DNA from 2 places in the Parasutterella muris genome. Region 1 is predicted to be linked to the other one. Evidence: predicted binding sites of a transcription regulator. Region 1 holds the regulator's gene; the other holds the start of a gene.
The links. Region 1 encodes NrdR, which represses ribonucleotide reductase genes. Its sites were predicted from a motif close to CACNANATNTNGTG; they were not measured.
Positions count from the first base shown of each region.

Region 1 (5,096 bases):
CAATGACCGGCGCCTTGACTGTATCGCCTCCGCGAAGCGGGCAGCCGTAGCGGAACGACTCTTCCATCAGCCCCTTAGAGTAAGCTTTAAGCCACTGCTCATCAATTGAAGGCAAAGAAATCGACAGAAAAAACGCTTTCGGAACGGCGCCAGCGGCAGCCAGATCCGAGAGATTAACCGCAAGAGACTTTCTGCCCACGGTGTAGGGATCCGCGTTATCAAAAAAATGCGTTCCCAAGGCCATCATATCCGTCGTGACGGCGATTCTTTTATCTCCAATATCCAAAAAGGCGCAGTCATCTCCAACTCCTTGCGAAGGCCAAGCGTTGGGATGAGCGCCTTTATCGGTGAAGAATCCGGATATGACCCCAAACTCGTCCAGCGAATTCGGGGTCCTCGTACTGTGCGGCTTATCTGGCATCTTTGCTGCCGGAGGCCTCATACGGTCTAAGCTTCGATACGAGCTTATCAAGAACACCGTTCACATAACGGAATCCGTCAGTACCGCCAAAGCTCTTAGCGAGCTCAACCGCTTCGTTGATCACGACGCGATACGGCGTCGCGGTATTCTTCAGTTCATAAGTTCCAATCAGAAGAATGCCTCTTTCGATCGGAGACAGAGTCGTGACGTCGCGGCCGACAAAAGGTTTATACGCATCTTCCGTCGCGACAAAATCATCAATTACGCCGTGCAGCAGACTGCGGTAAAACTCCGCGTCCGCCTTATCAAAATCTTCCGCTTCCAGTGCGGCCGCATCTATTTCAACAGGGTCGGTATGACTGATAAGCCACTGATAAACACCCTGCAGCGCAAATTCGCGCGAACGTCTGCGGGCACTGCGGCCGCCGCGTTTCTTCGCCGGCGCTTTAACCGATGTAGTTTCTTTTGACATATTTTTACTCTTGCGAATCTGTATCGTCGTCAAACGACACAGCGCAGATTCTGCCGAGATTGCCCATTTCCAGAGCGACACGAGCGGCGTCTCTGCCTTTTTCCTGCATTCTTACTCTGGCCTGCTCTTCGTTCTCAACAGTCAGAATGCAGTTTGCGATGGAAATCGCCTCTCTGACGACAATATCCGTAATGCCGCGGGAAGATTCGTTTGCGACCAGCTCAAAATGATAGGTCTCACCGCGAATCACGCAGCCGATCGCGATCATCGCGTCCAGATCCGGATAACGCTCAAAGAGCATTGTGAGCGCATAGGGAATTTCCAAAGCGCCCGGGACGGTTGTGACAACAATGTTTTCGTCCTTAACACCGTTGGCCTTCAGCTCCTCATAGCAGGACTGAAACAAGCCTTTGCAAACCCAGTCGTTAAAGCGAGCACTGACAATACCAATTTTCAGATCAGTACCGTCTAATTTCGACTGAATAAAGTTGATAGCCAATTTTATCTCCTAACTTAAATCTTCGGAATTTTAGCAAAGCAGCCGCATCCTCCCGAATTCCTGCGCCGTGATGAGCGCAAAGATTTCAGCTTAGCGCTGAATGAGCGAATACATGCGCTCAATATAGCGAGCAACAGTATCCACCTCGACATTCACCAGATCACGGACCTTGGTGTACTTGAAGGATGTGTGCTCAAACGTATGAGGGATCAGGTTAATCGAAACACGTGTGCCTGCGGGCGTATCTTCAACTTCGTTAATCGTAAGCGATACTCCGTTGATCGCGATCGAGCCTTTATAGGCAAGGAACTTGCCCAGCTTCATCGGGCAGCGCACCACCAGATGATAGGACTCCGCTTTCTTTTCAAAAGCGTCGACTTCGCCTACGCCGTCCACATGTCCGCTGACAATGTGACCGTCAAGACGATCTCCCAGACGCATCGCCTTTTCCAAGTTCACATGACCCCAGCCGTCCAAACCGGCGGTCTTATCTAAAGACTCGGCGGAGACTTCGACCTTAAACATTTTTTCGTCGACCTCCACAACGGTCATGCAGGCACCGTTGATCGCGATCGAATCGCCGATTTTAACTGTATCCAGACCCAGTTCAGGCGCCTCGACATGAATGCGCAGACCGTCTCCGATCTCTTCATTATCACGAATGCGACCGACGGCCTGAATAATTCCTGTAAACATCTCTAGCTCTCCTGTAATCTAACCGGCCGGACGCAGTAAAAGGCGCAGATCCGGTCCTACTTTTTCAACATCGATAAATTCTAGCGCTATACCTTCAGAAAGGTTCTGAAGCATTGGCAAATCAAGCAGTTTTCGTCCTTGTCCGAGCAACAGAGGTGCCGCATAGATCAAATACTCGTCGATCAGCCCCTGCATCGCGAGCGCGCCGTTCAGACGAGCGCCCGCCTCAACATGAACCTCGTTGATTTCGCGCCGTCCGAGTTCAGCGCACAGCGCCTTCAAGTCAACTTTACCGTCAGCGCCGCGCAGCTCAATCACTTCCACGCCCTGCGCTTCAAACATCTGAGCGCGGACAATGTCATAGAAAGCGCATACCAAGAGCACTTTGCCTTCTTTAAATATCTTCAGATCCGGGCTGAGACGAAGCTGCGAATCCACCACCACCTTAAGCGGCTGACGCTCCGCGCCTTCAATTCGGGCGTTCATGAGCGGGTCATCAGCTTCCACTGTGCCGGAACCGGTCAGCACGGCGCCCGAAATCGCTCGCCAGAAATGACCGTCTCTTCGAGCATCTTCGCCGGTAATCCATTTGCTGACGCCGTTTGAAAGCGCGGTATTTCCGTCCAAACTCATCGCGAATTTAGAGCGCACCCAAGGCATGCCGGTGCGCTGACGCTTCAGAAAGCCTTTATTAATGTCTTCCGCCTCTCTTGCGCCGACACCGCACTCCACCTCAATTCCAGCCTCTTCCAGCATTTTCAGGCCGCGTCCGGAAACCAGAGGATTCGGATCTTTGAGCGCCGCAACCACTCGGGCGACTTTCGCATTTTTGAGCGCAAGCGCGCAGGGCGGCGTTCTGCCGTAATGCGAACAGGGTTCAAGCGTCACATAAACAGTCGCGCCCTCAACCGATTCGCCTCGACGCTCCGCGTCACGAAGCGCCATCACTTCAGCATGGGCCTCGCCCGTGCGCTGAGTATGTCCCTCGCCGATGACCCGACGGTCTTTGACAATCACACAGCCGACGGCCGGATTCGGGGGGCAGATCATACGAGCCTCGCGCGCAAGTTCCAGAGCGCGGCGCATGTAGGAAATATCAGAAAAACTCATTTTTTTCTCTTGATCAGAGCTTACGGGTTTGCTCAACGAGACTGACAAAGTCCTCCAGAGTCTGGAAATTCAGATAAACGGAACCGTAGCGAATATAAGCAACCATATCCAAACACTTCAGTTCGGCAAGCACCAAATCGCCAACCTCTTTAGAGGAGACTTCTTTCTCGCCGCGAAGTCTCAGCTGCCGCTCAATGCTGTTGACCGCTTCGTCCACAAGTGCGGCCTTGACCGGACGTTTGCGAAGCGCGATTTCCATCGATCTTCTCAATTTTTCCGAGCTGAAAGGCTCACGCGCACTGCCGTTGTTCTTGATGATCTGCGGCATCGACAGCGCCGCTTTCTCGTAAGTGGTAAAGCGTCCTCCGCAAGCGGGACACTTTCTGCGGCGGCGAATGACACTGCCCTCTTCGCTGGTGCGCGAATCAATGACCTGCGTATTGGGCTCTTTGCAGTACGGACACAGCATAGGCGGCCTCTTTACTTAAACAGTCTGGCGATAAACCGGGAAGCGGGCGACAAGGGAAGCAACCGCTTCTTTCACATTGGCAAGAACCGCTTCGTCATGCGGATGATCTAAAACGTCGGCAATCAGACTTGCGACTTCTCTTGCTTCTTCCTCTTTAAAGCCGCGAGTCGTCATTGCGGGCGAACCGATACGGATGCCGCTGGTCACAAAAGGCTTCTGCGGATCATTCGGAATAGAGTTTTTGTTTACGGTAATGCCAATCTCATGAAGAATGTTTTCGGCTTCCTTGCCAGTGATGTTCTTCGATCTCAGGTCAACGAGCATGACGTGGCTTTCAGTTCTGCCTGAAACAATGCGAAGACCGCGCTTGCTGAGCTCTTCGGCCATCACGGCGGCGTTGCGGATGACTTGCTTCTGATATTCCTTGTATGCGGGCTGAAGCGCTTCATGGAGCGCGACCGCTTTCGCGGCGATCACATGCATCAGAGGACCGCCTTGAATTCCGGGGAAGACCGCCATGTTGATCGATTTTTCGAGATCGGGACGGCAGAAAATCATGCCGCCGCGTGGACCGCGCAGCGTCTTATGCGTCGTCGTTGTGACGATATCGGCGTAAGGGAACGGACTCGGATAAACGCCTGCGGCCACAAGACCGGCGTAGTGGGCCATGTCGACCATCAGATAGGCGCCGACTTTATGCGCGATTTCTCCGAAACGCTTGAAATCAATTCGCAGAGAATAGGCAGACGCTCCGGCGATAATCAGCTTCGGCTTATTTGCCAATGCGAGCTTCTCAACGGCGTCGTAATCAATTTCTTCTTTTTCATTCAGGCCGTAGCTGATGATATTGAACCATTTGCCGGACATGTTCAGTTTCATGCCGTGCGATAAATGACCGCCTTCCGCGAGCGACATTCCCATGACGGTGTCGCCCGGATTCAGAAGTCCGAAAAACACCGCCATATTGGCCTGAGCGCCGGAATGCGGCTGAACATTAACCGCCATCTCCACGCCGCAGGGTTTGCAGAAAAGCTCCAGAGCGCGCTCTTTTGCCAAGGCCTCAGCCTGATCCACAAATTCGCAACCGCCGTAATAACGCTTGCCGGGATAACCTTCAGCGTATTTATTGGTTAAGACAGACCCCTGAGCTTCCATTACCGCAGGAGAAGCATAATTTTCGCTTGCGATCAGCTCGATCTGATCTTCCTGTCTCTGCCCTTCTTTGCGAATAACTTCCCAAATAGCGGGATCCGTCATTTCGACTTTGTCGGCTTTACTAAACATTCCGAAATCCTCTCTAATAAATACAACACCTGGTGGGTGCCGAATGTGCATAAGCTTAAATGATACGCCGCTGTAAAGAACAACTTTCCAAACTAATTTTTTCAATTAATACGAAAGGATATTGACTGCATCTATATAATCGAGT
Region 1 is NZ_CALPCV010000035.1:7,003-12,098, reverse strand. It holds gene thiL (thiamine-phosphate kinase) at 1-442, opposite strand, end outside; gene nusB (transcription antitermination factor NusB) at 411-893, opposite strand; gene ribH (6,7-dimethyl-8-ribityllumazine synthase) at 898-1,392, opposite strand; gene NFR90_RS10460 (riboflavin synthase) at 1,483-2,088, opposite strand; gene ribD (bifunctional diaminohydroxyphosphoribosylaminopyrimidine deaminase/5-amino-6-(5-phosphoribosylamino)uracil reductase RibD) at 2,107-3,198, opposite strand; gene nrdR (transcriptional regulator NrdR) at 3,212-3,667, opposite strand; gene glyA (serine hydroxymethyltransferase) at 3,683-4,951, opposite strand.

Region 2 (5,096 bases), on a different contig from region 1:
AAACCGGAAATTCTCCTGCCGCTTCCGGAAGTTTCAGAGGTGCTCGCAGAGGTCGCCGTTAAGACCGGACAAGGATTTGATCTTCCGATTTTTGCGGCCTCGCCTAACGGAGCCGGTTTCGTTGCCGTACTTCTCTCCCCGGATTGCTTTGAACTCAATCCGGAAGGACCGGAAACCTGTCGGATTCAATAGAAAAGTACGGACTAATTCGCTCTCGGGTGAGCTCGGCGCCACTCCCAGGGTCGTTCGGGATTAGGATCCTGCCAAAGACCGAGCTTCTCTCTTCTCGCCGCAGATTCCGCATCTCGGTACGCCATCCGATCAGAACTCATCATATCCTTCACATACGGCGTATAAACCCAAGCATATCCGTCTCTAACCTGGGCATAGTTCAGATCGTTCCCATCGGTCATAAGCTTGCCGACCAAGCGTCCGTACTGATCTTTCTCGCGGTAAGCAACTTCTGCTTTAAATCCGTTCATTTTCAGCATGCGGTAGAGGTTGTCGCGGCTTTTGTTTCCATAAGGCATCTTGCCCTCCGGAGCGTCTATGCCAAGCAGTCTCACACGCTCTTCGCGCCCGTTGGAAGTCTTGATGTAAACCGTATCGCCATCCGGAACACGCGTCACGGTCGCGTGAATTAACTTAAAGCCTTCCTTATCGACTTGCTGAACCTGCTCACCCGGGCGATTCAGCTCGATCGTCTGAGTCTCTCCCGGACCATACACGCCTTTGATGAGAGCGACGACAACCGCAAAAACACCAACAGCGAGATAAACACTGCGCTTAAAGTTGTCCGGCTTGAATTTCTGCATGGTTCCTCTCCGATGCGTTGATACTGTTTAACGTGATACTCGGCTCAGTTTAACGAAAACAAAAAAATACCGACACGAACAGGACTGTTTTTGAGCTTCTTCCTGCCAAGTGCCGGTATGTGTTTTGTTCAAAGCTACGGACGCCTGAGAATAAATTCGGGATAAAGCGCCTTCAGCTCATCCAGAGCCTGCGGATTCGGATAGTGCGCGCCGACGCGCTCCAACACTTCCTCTTCGGGAAGCTCTCTCGGCTGGCGATAAATCTGAAGCGCAAATGTGCGCACGCCGGCCTCCTTCAATTCCTTCACAAGTTTGACGATCTGTGCTTCACTGAGATAATCAGGATGCGCTGTCGTGCGTGTCTCCAGAGCGACTCCGGAAGCAAGCAACAGGGAAAGTGATTTTCTGACTTTCTGCGCCGAACCTTTTCTTCCGACAACTCTGTCATAGGTCTCTTCTTCGGACAGAGGCGCTTTGATGTCAAGGCCGACCCAGTCCAAATACGGGAGAATCTCTGCTAGGCGCGCCGGATACATCCCACCGGTGTGCAGTCCGACTTTATAGCCGAGTGCTTTGACCCTCTTCACCGCGTCAGCGAGCGCGGGATCAACACAGGGCTCTCCCCCGCTGAACACAAAACCGTCAATCAGCCCTTTTCGGCGCGAAAGAAACCGCTCAATGTAAGCCCAGCTCACCTGATCGGTCTCTGCGTCCGGCCGACGACTTTGAAGTTCTTTGTTCTGACAGTAGACGCAACGCCAGGGACAGCCCTGAATAAATGCGACAGCCGCCAGGCTTCCGGGAAAATCAATCGTTGTGAAGCGGACCAGTCCGCCGACGACTAACGCTTCAGCCGGTTTGCTGCTGACTTCCTCAATTTCGATGATTTCCCTCTTTTTTTCTGACATCTTCTGGCCTTTAAAAAAGCCTCCGATCATGCGGAGGCTTCGTACTGAACGACAAGTGGTTAAGGATTACTTACCACAGCCGCACTTGCTTTCAACAAAGTACTTGCGTTCGGCGAATTCGCCCTGCTTGCCAATGTTGAAGGAAGATGTAGGACGGTGATAACCCATCACGCGTGTCCAGATTTCGCATTTTGTGCGTTCTTCGTCTTTCAGTGTGATTTCCTGTTCTTTTGCTTTTTCATCCATTTTGCTGCTCCTGTCAAAGTCAATAAATCTGTGTATTAAGAGGCCTAGGCCATTTCCTGCTTCTTCTTTGCGATCAGTTCGGCGTCGCACTTCGGACAGAACTCATGGTTGCCCGGGATATAGCCGTGTTTCGGACATACCGAGAAGGTCGGCGTAATCGTAATGTACGGAAGACGGAAATTCGTCAGCGCGCGGCGAACGATATCGCTGCAGAGCTCGGGACTCGAAATCGCTTCGTTCATGTAAAGGTGAAGCACTGTACCGCCAGTGTACTTCTTCTGCAAATCTTCCTGCATTTCGAGCGCTTCGAACGGATCGTCCGTGTAGCTTACCGGCAGCTGAGAGCTGTTGGTATAGTAGGGATGATCCGGCGTGCCTGCCTGAAGGATCTTGGGGAAGCGCTTCTTGTCTTCCTTGGCAAAACGATAAGTCGTGCCCTCGGCCGGTGTTGCTTCAAGATTATACATATGGCCGGTTTCTTCCTGGAACATGACCATCTTTTCACGGATATGGTCAAGTACACGCGCTGCAAAATCGTGACCCGCTTCCGTTGTGATGTCTTCCTTATCCTGTGTGAAGTTGCGGATCATTTCATTCATACCGTTGACACCGATCGTCGAGAAATGATTGCGCAGCGTTCCGAGATAACGTCTTGTATACGGGAAGAGCCCCTGATCCATGTGTCTCTGAATAACCTTGCGCTTGATTTCAAGGCTGTTGCGGGCTAAGTCAAGAAGAAAATCAAGACGCTTGAAAAGACCTTCTTCGTCCTGCGCGAACACGTAACCTAAACGAGCGCAGTTAATCGTGACAACTCCGAGAGAGCCGGTCTGTTCGGCTGAACCGAATAAGCCGTTGCCGCGTTTAAGAAGTTCGCGGAGGTCAAGCTGCAGACGGCAGCACATGGAACGAATCATATTCGGCTTCAGTTCCGAATTGATGAAGTTCTGGAAGTACGGAAGACCGTAGCGGGCCGTCATACTGAAAAGCAGACGCGCGTTGGGGCTGTCCCAATCAAAATCCGGCGTCATGTTGTAAGTCGGGATCGGGAATGTGAACACGCGGCCCTTTGCGTCGCCTTCAAGCATCACTTCAATGTAGGCGCGGTTGATCATCGCCATTTCTTCCTGAAGTTCACCGTATGTGAAGTCGGCTTCTTCTCCGCCGATGAGAGGGTGCTGTTCTCTCAAATCTTCCGGGCAGACCCAGTCGAATGTGAGATTGGTGAACGGCGTCTGTGTGCCCCAGCGGCTCGGAACGTTCAGGTTGTAAATGAGTTCCTGAATGCACTGACGAACTTCCTTGTAGCTCAGGTTGTCCACACGGACGAACGGAGCAAGATACGTGTCAAAGGAGCTGAACGCCTGAGCTCCGGCCCATTCGTTCTGCATTGTGCCGAGGAAGTTGACGATCTGGCCGATCGCACTGGTCAAATGCTTCGGAGCGCCCGCTTCCACTTTACCGGGAACACCGTTAAGACCTTCGTTGAGCAGTGTCTTTAGCGACCAGCCGGCACAGTAGCCGGAAAGCATGTCCAAATCATGAATATGAATATCAGCTTCACGATGCGCCTGACCGACTTCTTTCGGATAAACGTAACTGAGCCAATAGTTGGCAACAACCTTACCGGAAACGTTCAGAATCAGACCGCCCAGAGAATAGCCCTGATTGGCGTTCGCATTGACGCGCCAGTCAAGCTGCTGCAGATATTCGTTCATGGAGCTTTCCACATCAACGAGACTGCGGCGGGCGTCGCGGGCTTTTGCACGCTGTTCGCGGTAAACAATATAAGCACGCAGCGTCTTACGGTAACCCGTATCAAAAAGTGCGTTTTCCACCGCGTCCTGAATCTGCTCAATGGTCGGTGTTGTGTACTGTTTGAGCCTTTCCATCACTTCAACATGCGTGATCCGGTTGGCAGTGGCGTCATCAAATTCACCGGTCGCAGCGCCGGCTTTAGCCAGGGCCGCGGAAATCTTATTCATGTCAAAGTCTTTTACGGTACCGTCACGCTTGATTACGTGAAGCGGCATCACTATAGATAGGCTCATTAATCACTCCGTTTGGAAAATTCTGGTTCAAAGTTGATGGCCTCGATACTACTATGCAAACTTTGAATATACAAACGGCCTCGCTCATTATGAACACAATCAATTGTAGGTTAGCAAATCATTGCAACTAAATAAAGGGTTATTGGAGAACCGCTAAGGATTGTGGGTGCGTCATTTCAATTTTTTTCCGTCATTTCATACGGATAACTTTTAGCAATCGGAGTTTGATCAGCTCAGACAAAACACAAGATGTTGAAGGCAAGATATTCGGACTGAATTCAGCAGACCCGGATTCATTGTCCTGACAGATTAAAAATTTAGGCTAGAGAGCATAAAAACTAACAAATAAAGTTCTTTTATAAAAACATGAAGTTATCGGTATGCACGAAGAATCCGTCTTTTAAGAGAAACAAATCTAAAAAAGAGAGTATGTTTTTTAATTATTGTTTTTTAGATATACGCTTAAATTTTTCATTAGATTTATATTTTATTGGTGTCAAATTAAATTAAATTCACTTCTTTACAGATAAGGAATAGTCCTAATTAGGGATAGTTCTAATGAGATTTTTATCAAATAGCTGCCCGGTGAACTGTTCTCTAGTTCAAAGGACCGCAAAAAGGTCCCTTTAGTGAACCGCTGCTGGATGAATTTATAACATCCCGGACGCTTGGCGTTTCCAATGCAGCCTCGATGTTTCTTCAGCAATTGCGAGATCAAAATATCGAAAGCAAGAAAAAACCGCCTTGCCGGCGGTTTTTGGGTCTTAGACATACCATCCGGGACCAACCGGAGGTATCTCGCGTTAAATAGAGGAGAAACGCATTTAATAAGACAGTGCCAATAGAATACATAAAAAAAATTTCTTTTTGCAAAATTGAAACAAGAAAATTTAATAAGAAACAAGTTGTTAATCAAATTTCAATAATTTTAGATAAATAATTAATAAATATATCAAGATTTTTTCAATTTTATTTCATGATTGATTTCAGTAAATTGACACTATTTAGTTTTTCAAAAGTATTCAAATGGAATTTTCTAGTCACAAACCAGGCTAAAAAGGGTAAATTACTTTCTA
Region 2 is NZ_CALPCV010000010.1:6,950-12,045, forward strand. It holds gene NFR90_RS05050 (hypothetical protein) at 1-192, shown strand, start outside; gene NFR90_RS05055 (thermonuclease family protein) at 204-815, opposite strand; gene NFR90_RS05060 (anaerobic ribonucleoside-triphosphate reductase activating protein) at 950-1,723, opposite strand; gene nrdD (anaerobic ribonucleoside-triphosphate reductase) at 1,790-1,969, opposite strand; gene NFR90_RS05070 (ribonucleoside triphosphate reductase) at 2,014-4,020, opposite strand.
Region 2: NFR90_RS05070 (ribonucleoside triphosphate reductase) is a predicted target of NrdR. The motif match lies at 4,264-4,277, and genes of this name have one in related genera.